Regions from separate parts of the Geobacillus zalihae genome, predicted to be linked through region 2. Evidence: a T-box and tRNA genes for the amino acid it is inferred to sense, from the RefSeq annotation. Region 2 holds a T-box; the other holds one or more tRNA genes.

Region 1 (6,701 bases), 1.5 Mb from region 2:
AGTTGCCTCGACGCATCTGGCATCTTTGAATCAGCTTGTAGAGGAAGAGGCGACGAACAACAACGATAAGAGCATTGTGCAAATTAATTTACTTTCTTATCGCCGCGGGGTGGAGCAGTCCGGTAGCTCGTCGGGCTCATAACCCGAAGGTCGCAGGTTCAAATCCTGCCCCCGCAACCAAAATTGGTCCCGTAGTGTAGTGGTTAACATGCCTGCCTGTCACGCAGGAGATCGCGGGTTCGAGTCCCGTCGGGACCGCCATTCTTTCAAAATTGTGAAAGATGAAAAAATATGGCTCGGTAGCTCAGTCGGTAGAGACGAGCATCCGCATCGTCGAATCTGCTGCGAGTTGTCCCGACGCATCTGGCTTCTTCGAATGGGCTAGTAGAGGAAGGGACACAAAAATCATCAACGAACAAGGGAAAAATAAGATAAGGCTCGGTAGCTCAGTCGGTAGAGACGAGCATCTGCTTCATCGAATTCGCTTCGAGTTGCCTCGACGCATCCAGCATCGTCGAATCCGCTGGCAGAGGAAGAGGCACAAAGCGGTATCAATAGGCAGTGTGAAAAATATAATACGGCTCGGTAGCTCAGTCGGTAGAGCAAAGGACTGAAAATCCTTGTGTCGGCGGTTCGATTCCGTCCCGAGCCACCATTTTTATCATAGTTCCGAAAGAAGATTCCTGCTTCATGCAAAGCTAAGTGGGAGTAGTTCACAGACATGTCAGATGTTCAAACCACCCCGGCTTAGTTCAATGGGTAGCCACGAGCACTCGCATCGTCGAATCTGTTGCGAGTTGCCTCGACGCACGAGGCTTCCTTGAATGAGCTTGAAGAGGAAGAGGCACAACCAGGCAGACAACATGAATCACTAGCTAATTTTAAATGTGCCGGCTTAGCTCAATTGGTAGAGACGAGCATCGGCATCATCGAATTGGCTGCGAGTTGCCTCGACGCACAAGGCTTCCTTGAATGAGCTTGAAGAGGAAGAGGCACAACCAGGCAGACAACATGAATCACTAGCTAATTTTAAATGTGCCGGCTTAGCTCAATTGGTAGAGACGAGCATCGGCATCATCGAATTGGCTGCGAGTTGCCTCGACGCACAAGGCTTCCTTGAATTAGCTGGCAGAGGAAGAGGCAGGTAGAGCTAGGTAGTACCTAGAGTGTTGTCCTAACCATGAGCCATTAGCTCAGTAGGTAGAGCAACGAGCTTTGCATCATCGAGTTCGCTTCGAGTTGTCCCGACGCATCTTGCTTCCTTGAATATGCTTGTAGAGGAAGGGACATCACTATCCTAGAGTGTTATCCAACTCGTGAGCCATTAGCTCAGTAGGTAGAGCATCTGACTTTTAATCAGAGGGTCGGAGGTTCGAGTCCTCCATGGCTCATCGTCTTGCGGAAGTAGTTCAGCGGTAGAACACCACCTTGCCAAGGTGGGGGTCGCGGGTTCGAGCCCCGTCTTCCGCTCCACTTCCGCCGGGGTGGCGGAATTGGCAGACGCACAGGACTTAAAATCCTGGGGTAGGTAACTACCGTGCCGGTTCGAGTCCGGCCCTCGGCACTTGTGCGCTCGTAGCTCAATTGGATAGAGCATCTGACTACGGATCAGAAGGTTAGGGGTTCGAATCCTCTCGAGCGCGTTTTGTCGGGAAGTAGCTCAGCTTGGTAGAGCACACGGTTCGGGTCCGTGAGGTCGCAGGTTCAAATCCTGTCTTCCCGATTTATCATGGGGCCTTAGCTCAGCTGGGAGAGCGCCTGCTTTGCAAGCAGGAGGTCATCGGTTCGATCCCGATAGGCTCCACCTTTTGACTTAAATTTGGCGGTGTAGCTCAGCTGGCTAGAGCGTACGGTTCATACCCGTGAGGTCGGGGGTTCGATCCCCTCCACCGCCACCATTATCGGACCTTTAGCTCAGCTGGTTAGAGCAGACGGCTCATAACCGTCCGGTCGTAGGTTCGAGTCCTACAAGGTCCACCATTATTATTGTTGCTTTTTTGGAGGAGTACCCAAGTGGTTGAAGGGGTCGGTCTTGAAAACCGAGAGGCGCCGCAAGGCGCGCGGGGGTTCGAATCCCTCCTCCTCCGCCATGCACTTTAAAATCATGCCGGCTTAGCTCAATTGGTAGAGACGAGCATCGGCATCATCGAATTGGCTGCGAGTTGCCTCGACGCACAAGGCTTCCTTGAATGAGCTTGAAGAGGAAGAGGCACAACCAGGCAGACAACATGAATCACTAGCTAATTTTAAATGTGCCGGCTTAGCTCAATTGGTAGAGCAACTGACTTGTAATCAGTAGGTTGCGGGTTCAAGTCCTGCAGCCGGCACCAGATCGAGGCGACTATGGCGAAGTGGTTAACGCACCAGATTGTGGCTCTGGCATGCGTGGGTTCGATTCCCACTAGTCGCCCTTTTCATTATATTCTATATTTGCGTGTGTAGTTTAGTGGTAAAACCTCAGCCACGAGCATTCGCATCATTGAATTAGCTTCGAGTTGCCTCGACGCATCCAGCTTCCTCGAATTAGCTTGCAGAGGAAGAGGCATGGAAGAGCGTGGCAGATGTTGACTCCAAATGATATGCGTGTGTAGTTTAGTGGTAAAACCTCAGCCACGAGCATCTGCATCATCGAATCTGCTTCGAGTTGCCCCGACGCATCTGGCTTCTATGAATCAGCTGGTAGAGGAAGGGGCATGGAAGCAGCGTGGCGGATGTTCAACTAAATGATATGCGGGTGTAGTTTAGTGGTAAAACCTCAGCCTTCCAAGCTGATGTCGTGGGTTCGATTCCCATCACCCGCTTTTGACGGGCCTATAGCTCAGCTGGTCAGAGCGCACGCCTGATAAGCGTGAGGTCGGTGGTTCAAGTCCACTTAGGCCCATTATTTTCCATTGAATGTTTTTTGGCTATTCGCTATAATAATGGGCGAACAATGCCCCATCGTTCCACAGCAAAAGCGGAGCGACGAGCTTCACATCTTCGAATTCGCTGCGAGTTGCCTCGACGCATCTCGCTTCCTTGAATTAGCTGGCAGAGGAAGAGGCAACGAGCACATTTGGAAGATGTGCATAACATATAGTTATTCATCATTCCGCAATAGCTCAGCGGTAGAGCAACCGGCTGTTAACCGGTAGGTCGTAGGTTCGAATCCTACTTGCGGAGCCATGTTACGGAGAAGTACCCAAGTGGCTGAAGGGGACGGTTTGCTAAACCGTTAGGTCGCAGTTTTGCGGCGCGCGGGTTCAAATCCCGCCTTCTCCGCCATAATGGCCCGTTGGTCAAGTGGTTAAGACACCGCCCTTTCACGGCGGTAACACGGGTTCGAATCCCGTACGGGTCACTGGTTGCTGGCACCAGAGATTCTGGTGCCCTTTTGTACAATTTCTTTTGTCGATTTTTGCGTTTTTTTCTTGCGATGCGTGTGGAAGTCTGTTATAATGTCTCTCGTTAGCTTTAAAATTATGTTATGATGCTTGGGGACAACGCAGTGTTTCGTTTCGTTAAAGAACGAGGCATTGCGTTTTTTTATTTATCACCCTAAACCGAGAAGCCCCCCACTTCCACGCGTGAGCGTAGGTGGGAGAGCGTTCAAGTAGGGAGGGAGTCCCCCGTTTCCAACGGCAGGAAAGTGGGGGGAGAAGATCAAACGAACAATTGGGCGTCGGCTTCGCCGCCATGAATTTGCACAAACATCGTTTGGATGGCTTGAAGCTGGCGCTTGGCGGTTTCTTCTGGCGTTGATGGGAGAAAGTAAACGATTTGCAAAGCGTTTTTCGTTTCTCTCGTCACGGCGGTCCGCTCCGAATCGACGATCGGACTGCCAAACGGCCCTCGTTCATCTTTGCTGACGAGTTTGTTGGCAAAGTTGACTGTGCGGCCGTTTAACGCGATGTATTCATCTTGTTCCGTGCCGATCGTGAGCGTCACTGTCCCGTTGATGCGGTCTAGATCATAGATGCCGAGTGGAATTTTATAATAGAGTGAAAAAAAGTTGTTTATGTCTGCCGCTGAATGGATAGGCGAAATGAAGCTTTTTTTCTGGATGCGTCGGTACAGGCTTTCACTTGACGGTCGATAGCGGCTTGGGTCCGTTCCGATTTGTTTGAAAGTACGGCGCCATTCGACCATCTCAGGAATGTCGGCAATCGACTTTTCCTGCAGCTCGATGTAAAGAGATTCTTGAAACAGCTCAAGCCGCCCCCTTAACATTTGCGGTGAATCGCTGACCTCGATATGATGATAGCGGATGACGCCGAATTTACCAGAAGGAAGGCGTTGCTTTAGTTGTTCTGATATCACGAATTTCATCTTGATCACCTCGGATTTCATTTTATCATATATGACGAAAGGAGGGAAAACGATGGATGTTATGGCATTAAAGCGGGAAGTCATTGAGTATAGTCGGTCAATCGGCATTGATAAAATCGGATTTGCGAGCGCTGATCCGTTTGTTGAATTAAAGGAACGGCTGCGCCGCCAGCAGGAGCTCGGCTATCAGTCCGGTTTTGAGGAACCAGATATTGAGAAACGGACGAATCCTTCATTGCTTCTTCCGGAAGCAAAATCGATCATTGCCATTGCTCTTGCCTATCCGTCCAAAATGAAAAATGCGCCGCGGGGGACAAAGACGGAACGGCGCGGCGTTTTTTGCCGCGCTTCATGGGGAAAGGACTACCACGATGTGTTGCGGGAACGTTTGCAGCAGCTCGAGGAGTTTTTGCTGGCCAAAGTGCCCCATGCCCGCGTTCGCTCGATGGTGGATACCGGAGAGCTCGCCGATCGGGCGGTGGCGGAACGGGCAGGGATCGGTTGGAGCGGCAAGAACTGCTCTATTATTACACCGGAGTTTGGATCGTATGTGTATTTGGGAGAAATGATTACGAATATTCCATTTCCCCCTGATGAACCGGTTGAAAACCGATGCGGCACGTGCACGAAATGCATTGATGCCTGCCCGACCGGGGCGCTTGTACAAGGGGGACAACTGAACGCACAGCGGTGCCTTTCCTTTTTAACGCAAACGAAAGGCTTTTTGGCCGACGAGTTTCGGGAGAAAATCGGGAACCGGCTGTACGGCTGCGATACATGCCAGCAAGTCTGCCCGGAAAATAAGGGGAAAGACTTTCATTTGCATCCAGAATTCGAGCCGGATCCGGAAGCGGTAAAGCCGAAACTCATCCCGCTGCTTCAGATGAGCAACCGTGAATTTAAAGAAACATTTGGGGCCATGGCGGGTTCATGGCGTGGGAAAAAGCCGATTCAGCGCAATGCCATTCTGGCGCTCGCCCATTACAAAGACCAAACCGCGGTGCCGCACTTACTGCGTTTGTTGAAAGAGGATAGCCGTCCAGTCATCCGCGGGACGGCGGCGTGGGCGCTCGGGAAAATCGGGGATCCAAGCGCTAAGCCTTATTTGGAGGCCGCGCGGCAAACGGAGGCGGATGCCGATGTGATCGCTGAGATTGAAAAAGGACTGAAACTGTTGGCTGAGGCAAAGGAATAGGGAAAAAAACGCAGCTTCCCCACATAAGGTAGTAACAAAAACGAAAGTGGTGGAAAGCAGCATGAAAAAACAGTTGCGCGCGTGGTTGGATGAGCGAGCCCGCTCGTTTGTGTCGGAAAGCAATATCCGAAGCGAAGAGGCGGCAAGAAAGCAACGGCTTTGCCAAAAGCGCGGTGCGGAGATCGTCCGTTGCACGATCCGGGGACAAATTATCGGCAGGCAGACCATCGAGCGGGAAGCGAAAGTGATGTATATTGCCCACCATCAATTTTTAATTAAGCAAAGGGGTTCACTATATATAGAAGAACAGGTTGAGGAGCGATGCGCCTGTTTTGTTCGCGGTGAGCTTGTAGCTGATGAACCGATCAACCGGTTGGGGGGGTATATGGAGGCGCCGCGCGTCGAACGAGAGCAATGGACGGGGGAGCGTCTTTCTTACCAGTATGACCGCGCCCGGGCGGTGCGGTATGCGGAAACGTGGTGGAATCGGCATAACCCGGTGTTTCCGTCGTTTCCGGTGGATTGCACGAATTTTGTCTCTCAATGCTTGTATGCAGGCGGGGCGCCGATGACGGGCTATCCGAACCGTGCGAGGGGATGGTGGTGTCAAAACGGAAGTTGGAGTTACAGCTGGGCTGTGGCCCATGCTTTTCGTTGGTATTTGAGCGGGTCGCGCATCGGCTTGCAGGCGGTGGAAGTGGCGGAGCCGGAGCAATTGATGGCAGGCGATGTCATCTGTTATGATTTTCAAGGGGACGGACGCTTCGACCACTCAACGATTGTGGTGGCGAAAGATCAGAACGGGATGCCGCTTGTGAACGCCCATACGACAAACAGCCGCATGCGTTACTGGTCGTATGAAGATTCAAGCGCCTATACGCCAAACATTCGGTATAAATTTTTTCACATCATTGACCGCAAATAAACGATGTTGCTGAGGTGAACGAAATGCCGCTCCATGTAGTACTGTACCAACCAGAAATTCCGGCTAATACCGGGAATATCGCCCGCACATGCGCGGCTACGGATACGGCGCTTCACTTGATTCGTCCGCTTGGGTTTTCAACGGATGATAAAATGTTAAAGCGCGCCGGGCTTGATTATTGGCCGTATGTCAATATTTCGTATTATGACTCGCTTGACGAACTATTCGCCCGCTTTCCGGAAGGGGAGTTTTATTTCATTACGAAATTCGGGC
Region 2 (6,701 bases):
CGTTTTGACCTATTGTTTTCCAATATGCTTCGCCTTTTCCCGGTTATGCTCGGCCAACGTTTTCGTAAAAATGACCTCGCCGCCCGGTGTCGCCAAAAAGTATAAATAGTCGGTCGCCGCCGGTTCAAGCGCCGCTTCGATCGACATTACGCCGGCGTTGGCGATCGGCCCCGGCGGCAGCCCTTTATGAATGTACGTGTTGTACGGCGAATTGACCTGCAAATCTTTATACAACACACGCTCTTTATGTTCGCCAAGGGCGTACAAAACGGTCGGGTCGGTTTGAAGCGGCATGCCGCGGTGCAGCCGATTGTAAAACACGCTGGCGATTTTTTCGCGGTCAGCTTTTTCCGTCGCCTCTTCCTCAATGAGCGACGACATCGTCAACAGCTGATGCGGCGACATGTTCTTTTCTTTCATCGCTGCCTTATATGTGTCAAGCACAGCTGCCGTTTTCGCCACCATCGCCTCAATGATCTCTGAGAGCGGCGGCTTTTCGTCAGCAAACACATACGTCGCCGGGAACAAGTAGCCTTCCAGCGGATAGCGGATGCCTTTGTGAAAAATATCATCAGTCAACAAATCCGGGTGCATTTTCATCAGCCGTTCGATATACGCGCGATCGTTAAGCAATTTCATAATTTGTTCTTGTTTGTACCCTGTTTTCGCGGCAATGAGGTCAGCGATTTGCACCAATTGCGACCCTTCCGGAACGGTCAGCTTCAATCCGATTTTTAGCGATTTCCCCGTTTTTAACAGCTCGATGATGCGCGCCATTGGCATCGCCCGCGTCAACTCATACTCCCCAGCCTGGAAGCCGGATTCATTTTTCCAGCGGACATATAAGCGAAACACGGCCGCGCTTTTAATGAGCCGCTTTTGTTCGAGCTGCTCGGCAATCGCCGCCGCCGATGAACCGATCGGAATCGAGACATGGACCGGGGTGCGGTCATTCGGGTCGACGGGCTTAAGCGCTGAACGGATGTATAAGAAACTGCTGGCGCCGGCAATGACAAACGCCGCCAGCAGAACAGCACAGACAATCAAGACGATTTTCCGCACAAGCCGCGCCTCTGGCGCCCTAAAATCGTTCTGTTTCATCTTTGTCCTCCTTTCACCCGGCCATATTATACTACAAAGTTCCGCATTTTTCGCCCTTGACGGTCAAAAAATGCAAAGCCAGGGGAGGAAACGCGCCGGTCAATCGAAGCCCTTCGCAACATTTGTCGGACAAACAAGAAGATGTCTGAACCATTGCATGGAACACAACTTATCGTTTCTCAGCGCATAATACGACAATAAGAAAAGGGGCCCCGATCCTTTTGGCCCCCCTCTGCTGTCCGTTATTCGTCGTCTTCCTCTTCCTGTTCAGCGCAAAACGTATTCCATACTTCTTCGATCATGTCCCACTCTTCTTCCGTCTCGATTGGGAGCAGTTCGCCTTCTTTGTTCTCATCCCCAGGGATGAAGGCGGAAACGTGCACTTCCGTCTCGCCGTCCTCGTCTTCGGCTTCGGCGCCGACCGGATAGTAAAACACATACGATTTGCCGAAATCATCTGATTCAAACGTAAACAAAATTTCGCACAGCTGCTCGTTGCCATGTTCGTCGACAACCGTAATATGACGGTCTCCGTGTTCCATGTTTTCTCCTCCAATTTATCGTTTACTGTCCAAATATGACTGCAAAATGACGGCCGCCGCCATTTTGTCGATCACTTTCCGCCGCTTTTTCCGGCTGACGTCGGCAGCGATCAACATCCGTTCGGCGGCCATCGTCGACAGCCGTTCATCCCAAAGCACAACGGGCAAAGAAAACTCCTCGCGCAATTTGGCGGCGAACCGCTCGCTTGCCTCAGCGCGCGGCCCGAGCGTGCCGTTCATGTTTTTCGGCCACCCGACGACAATCGTATCGACGCCGTACTCATCGATGATGGCGCGCAGCCGCTTTAAGCCGTAGTCGCCGCGCTCCGTATCAATGGCGATCGTTTCCAATCCTTGCGCTGTAAGGCCGAGTTCGTCGCTAACGGCAACGCCGAGCGTTTTCGTTCCCAAATCTAATCCTAGCGTCCGCATCAGGTTAATCCTTTCGTTGCCCCTGTAAATAGAATTTCACCAATTCCTCGATTAATTCGTCGCGTTCGATTTTGCGGATGAGCGCGCGCGCATCTTTATGGCGCGGAATGTAAGCCGGGTCGCCGGACAGCAGGTAGCCGACAATTTGGTTGATCGGGTTGTAGCCTTTTTCTTGCAAGGCGCCATACACCGTCAACAACACTTCGCGGACATTCGTTTCCGCCGGCTCTTCGGAAAAATGAAACTGCATCGTTTGATCAAACGAGCTCACCGTTTCCACCTCGCTCTTTGTTCGGGCCATCCCCTTCTCTTACATCCATTGTACACGATCCGCGCCCATTTAGGAAATGGATTTCACCCACGTTTCGACATAGTTGAGCGCCTCGGCGACTTTCTGCGCATCTTTGCCGCCTGCCTGCGCCAAATCCGGCCGTCCGCCGCCTCCTCCGCCGCAGCGTGACGCCACTTCTTTCACCAGTTTGCCGGCGTGGAATCCTTTTTTCACCAAATCGTCCGTTACTGCGGCAATCAGTTGCACTTTTCCGCCCTGGGCGGACGCCAACACGATGACCGCCGTGCCGAGCTTTTGTTTCAAATCATCAGCCATGGCCCGCAGTTGGTTCATGTCATTGGCCTGCACTTTTGCCGCCAACACCGGCACGCCGTTTACATCTTTCACTTGACGGGTGAGGTGCTCAGCTTCCATATGGGCGAGGCGGGCAGCAAGCGATTCATTTTCGCGCTCGAGCTCTTTCAGCACGGCAAACAGTCCGTCAAGACGCGCATTCAATTCTTTCGGGCTTGTTTTCAGTTTTTGCGCCGCCTCTTGCAAAATAGCAAGCTGTTCGCTCATAAAGCGGTATGCCGCTTCCCCGGTCACCGCTTCAATCCGGCGCGTGCCGGCGCCGATGCCGGACTCGGAGACGATTTTAAACAACCCGATGGCTGATGTGTTGGGCACATGGCAGCCGCCGCACAGCTCGAGGCTGTAGTCGCCGACTTTGACGACGCGGACGATGTCGCCGTATTTTTCGCCAAACAGCGCCATCGCGCCCATCGCTTTCGCTTCCTCGAGCGGTTTATAAAAAATGTCAACCGGGAGGCTTTTCCAAATTTGTTCGTTGACGATGGCTTCGATGCGCTCGAGCTCCTCTGGCTTCACTTGCCCAAAATGGGTGAAGTCAAAACGAAGCCGGTCCGGGGCGACAAGCGACCCCGCTTGGTTGACATGGCGGCCGAGCACGTCTTTTAGCGCTTGATGGAGCAAATGGGTCGCCGTATGGTTTTTTACGATGCGCATCCGCTTTGCTTCATCGACGCGCGCCGTATAGCGGGATCCTTTTTTCACCGTTCCGCGTTCGACGATGATCGCATGAAGATGTTGGCCGTTCGGCGCTTTTTGCACATCTTTGACGACTGCTGTTCCTGTTTCGCTTTCAAACACGCCTTGGTCAGCGATTTGTCCGCCGCTTTCGGCGTAAAATGGCGTCACATCGACGATGATTTGCGCCTCTTCGCCGGCTTTCACTTCCTCGACAAGCCGCCCGTCTTTGACGATGGCGATGACCGTCGATGCGGCAACAAGCTCATCGTAGCCGACAAACCGGCTTTCATCTTTAATGTCACCGAGCACTCCGCCTTGGACTTGCATCGAATCGACATCTTGCCGGGCCGCGCGCGCCCGTTCGCGTTGCCGCTCCATCTCGCGCTCAAATCCGGCATGGTCGACCGTCATGCCCGCTTCAGCGGCGTACTCTTCCGTCAGCTCGATCGGAAAGCCGTACGTATCATACAGGCGGAACGCTTCCTCGCCCGGAATGACACGGCTTCCTTGCTCTTTCGCCTTTTCGATCACCTCCGCCAATATGGCGAGCCCTTCATGGAGCGTTTCATGGAACCGTTCTTCTTCCGTCCGGATGACGCGGGCGATGAAATCGGCTTTTTCTTTCACCTCCGGATAGTAGTCGTGCATAATCTCGCCGACGACCGGGACGAGTTCGTACATAAACGGACGTTCAATGCCGATATGTTTCGCATAGCGCACCGCGCGGCGGAGCAGGCGGCGCAGCACATAACCGCGGCCCTCATTTGACGGCAGCGCCCCGTCGCCGATCGCGAACGTCACGGCGCGAATATGGTCGGCGATCACCTTAAAGGCGACGTCTTTGTCCGGATCTTCGCCATACCGCTCGCCGGAAATTTGCTCGGTGGCGCGGATGATCGGCATAAACAAGTCGGTTTCAAAGTTCGTCGGCACGTCTTGCAAAATCGAGCACATCCGCTCCAAGCCCATGCCGGTGTCGATGTTTTTCTTCGGCAGCGGCGTGTACGTGCCGTCCGGGTTATGGTTAAACTGCGAAAAGACAAGGTTCCATACTTCTAAATAGCGGTCATTTTCCCCGCCTGGGTACAGCTCCGGATCGTTCGGGTCGTTGCCGAACGCTTCGCCGCGGTCGTAAAAGATTTCCGTGTTCGGACCGCTCGGGCCTTCGCCGATGTCCCAGAAGTTGCCTTCAAGGCGAATGATCCGCTCTTTTGGCAAGCCGATTTCGTTGCGCCAAATGTTGTACGCTTCCTCGTCTTCCGGATGGACGGTGACGGACAACCGTTCCGGATCAAAACCGATCCATTTGTCGCTCGTCAAAAACTCCCATGCCCAATGGATCGCTTCACGCTTGAAGTAATCGCCGATCGAAAAGTTGCCGAGCATTTCAAAAAACGTATGGTGGCGCGCCGTTTTCCCGACGTTTTCGATGTCGTTGGTGCGGATCGATTTTTGCGCGTTGCAAATGCGCGGGTTTTCCGGAACGATGCGCCCGTCAAAGTATTTTTTCAACGTCGCGACGCCGCTGTTGATCCACAACAGCGACGGGTCGTCGACCGGAATGAGCGATGCGCTCGGCTCAACCGCATGGCCTTTTTCTTGGAAAAACTCTAAAAACATGCGCCGCACTTGGGCGGATGTCAGCTTTTTCATGATGATCCTCCCCTTTCGCCTTTTATATAAAAAAACTCCCATCCCCTGCAGGGACGAGAGTTATGCTCGCGGTACCACCCTGTTTATGGGCAAAAAACGCCCATCACCTCTTTGGCCGTAACGCAGCCTTGCGTCAGGTTTTGCCTGCGCTCCGGATTAGCCTTCTGTTGCCCTTCATCTGGAATTTCTTTCAGCCGCGGAAATTCCTCTCTGTGCGCGAACTCGCGCGTTAAGATGGACTGCAACATACTCGATCCGTCATCGCGTTATGTATTCGCTTTTTTCATTGAAAGATTATAGACAAGCAGAGAGCATTTGTCAATGCGAAGCATAATGCTCTTTCCAATGGGCGATGGCCACTTTCAGCACCGCCGCCGTCGGAACGGCAAGAATGAGGCCGAGCACGCCGGCGAGTTCACCGCCGGCAAAGAGGGCGAGCATAATGGCAAGCGGATGCATATGCACGCTTTTGCCGACGATCAGCGGCGACAAAACGTTCCCTTCTAAAAACTGCAGGGTAAAAATGATGACAAGCACGATCACGACCATTTTCAGCGAGACGGTGGCAGCCAAAATGACCGCTGGAACGGCGCCGATCAGCGGGCCAAAATACGGGATGATGTTCGTCACGCCAATGACAAAGCCGAGCAACAGCGGATAATCCATGCCGGCAAGCCACAAGCCGAGCGCCGCCGCCAGACCGATCGCCGCACAGACGAACAGCTGGCCGCGAATGTAGCCGCCGAGCGATTCATCGACATCCTTCAAAAACGCCATCCCCGGCCCACGCCACCGCTTCGGTGTCATGTACCAAACCGCTTTTTTCAACACATCGATGTCTTTTAACATATAGAAGACGATAAACGGAATGATCAACAGCGTCGCCGCCGAACCGATGAACGATTTGGCGGCATGAATCGCCATCGCGACGGCGGCCGCCGCTGCTTGCTCGATCTCGGCAAACATCCCCTCGATGCGTGTGTGCACCTCAAGCGGCCAATTCGACGTCTCGTCGTGGATGTGGCGCACCCATTGGCGGTATGTATTCATCAAAGACGGCAGCTGTTCATCCAGTTCACGCAACTGGGCGATGAATAGCGGCACGCCGCGGTACAAGCCGTAGCCGACCAAACCGAAAAACAACAAATAAATCAACAAAATGGCAAGGGCGCGCGGCATTCCTTTGCGATGGATGGATTCCACAAGCGGGTAGAGCAAATACGTAATAAACGACGCCAGCAAAAACGGCGTCAACACCGTTGCGATAAAATCGATGACCGGCCACCAAACGTCTTTCATCCGAACGATCAAATAGATGATTGCCGTAATCAGCAGCCATTTTCCGATGCGAAAGAACGACAGCCATTGTTGCTCGCCCATCGCCACACCTCCTACCGTTTAGTGTAGGAGATGCGGCGAGAAATATGCCTTCACCGCTTTTAGCACTATTTGACAGCCACAAGGCGCCGCCCCCGCGCAAAGGCGAGGGCGGCAGCGCCGTCAGCGGATCGCTTGCATCAAGCGGCGGCGCATCCTCCGCATCGTGCGACCGTTCATCCAATCGTTTCGTTGGGCGAGCTGATAAGCGGCGACGCCTAATCCGACTGCTAACAGCGACGTCATCATCCGGTTCATGCGTGTCCCCCCTA

The links. A T-box is a leader RNA that pairs with one kind of tRNA and senses whether it is charged. The one in region 2 lies ahead of alaS (alanine--tRNA ligase), so its partner is inferred to be a tRNA-Ala.
Region 1: it has a tRNA-Ala gene. The T-box ahead of alaS (alanine--tRNA ligase) is inferred to sense a tRNA for this amino acid. The anticodon was not compared.

What each region holds. Positions count from the first base shown of each region.
Region 1 is NZ_CP129217.1:523,996-530,696, forward strand. Features, by position in the region: tRNA gene QWV57_RS02635 (tRNA-Met) at 104-180, shown strand; tRNA gene QWV57_RS02640 (tRNA-Asp) at 186-261, shown strand; tRNA gene QWV57_RS02645 (tRNA-Phe) at 580-655, shown strand; gene QWV57_RS02650 (hypothetical protein) at 821-976, shown strand; tRNA gene QWV57_RS02655 (tRNA-Lys) at 1,319-1,391, shown strand; tRNA gene QWV57_RS02660 (tRNA-Gly) at 1,399-1,473, shown strand; tRNA gene QWV57_RS02665 (tRNA-Leu) at 1,479-1,564, shown strand; tRNA gene QWV57_RS02670 (tRNA-Arg) at 1,570-1,643, shown strand; tRNA gene QWV57_RS02675 (tRNA-Pro) at 1,650-1,723, shown strand; tRNA gene QWV57_RS02680 (tRNA-Ala) at 1,732-1,804, shown strand; tRNA gene QWV57_RS02685 (tRNA-Met) at 1,822-1,898, shown strand; tRNA gene QWV57_RS02690 (tRNA-Ile) at 1,904-1,980, shown strand; tRNA gene QWV57_RS02695 (tRNA-Ser) at 2,000-2,090, shown strand; tRNA gene QWV57_RS02700 (tRNA-Thr) at 2,255-2,330, shown strand; tRNA gene QWV57_RS02705 (tRNA-His) at 2,338-2,410, shown strand; tRNA gene QWV57_RS02710 (tRNA-Gly) at 2,731-2,801, shown strand; tRNA gene QWV57_RS02715 (tRNA-Ile) at 2,808-2,881, shown strand; tRNA gene QWV57_RS02720 (tRNA-Asn) at 3,091-3,165, shown strand; tRNA gene QWV57_RS02725 (tRNA-Ser) at 3,172-3,264, shown strand; tRNA gene QWV57_RS02730 (tRNA-Glu) at 3,269-3,340, shown strand; gene QWV57_RS02735 (B3/B4 domain-containing protein) at 3,643-4,308, opposite strand; gene queG (tRNA epoxyqueuosine(34) reductase QueG) at 4,361-5,503, shown strand; gene QWV57_RS02745 (amidase domain-containing protein) at 5,565-6,428, shown strand; gene trmL (tRNA (uridine(34)/cytosine(34)/5-carboxymethylaminomethyluridine(34)-2'-O)-methyltransferase TrmL) at 6,452-6,701, shown strand, end outside.
Region 2 is NZ_CP129217.1:2,561,278-2,567,978, forward strand. Features, by position in the region: gene mltG (endolytic transglycosylase MltG) at 10-1,101, opposite strand; gene QWV57_RS13005 (DUF1292 domain-containing protein) at 1,344-1,643, opposite strand; gene ruvX (Holliday junction resolvase RuvX) at 1,659-2,075, opposite strand; gene QWV57_RS13015 (IreB family regulatory phosphoprotein) at 2,080-2,346, opposite strand; gene alaS (alanine--tRNA ligase) at 2,416-5,052, opposite strand; T-box leader at 5,099-5,323, opposite strand; gene QWV57_RS13025 (AI-2E family transporter) at 5,371-6,432, opposite strand; gene QWV57_RS13030 (YrzQ family protein) at 6,553-6,687, opposite strand; gene QWV57_RS13035 (YrzR-like zinc ribbon domain) at 6,699-6,701, opposite strand, start outside.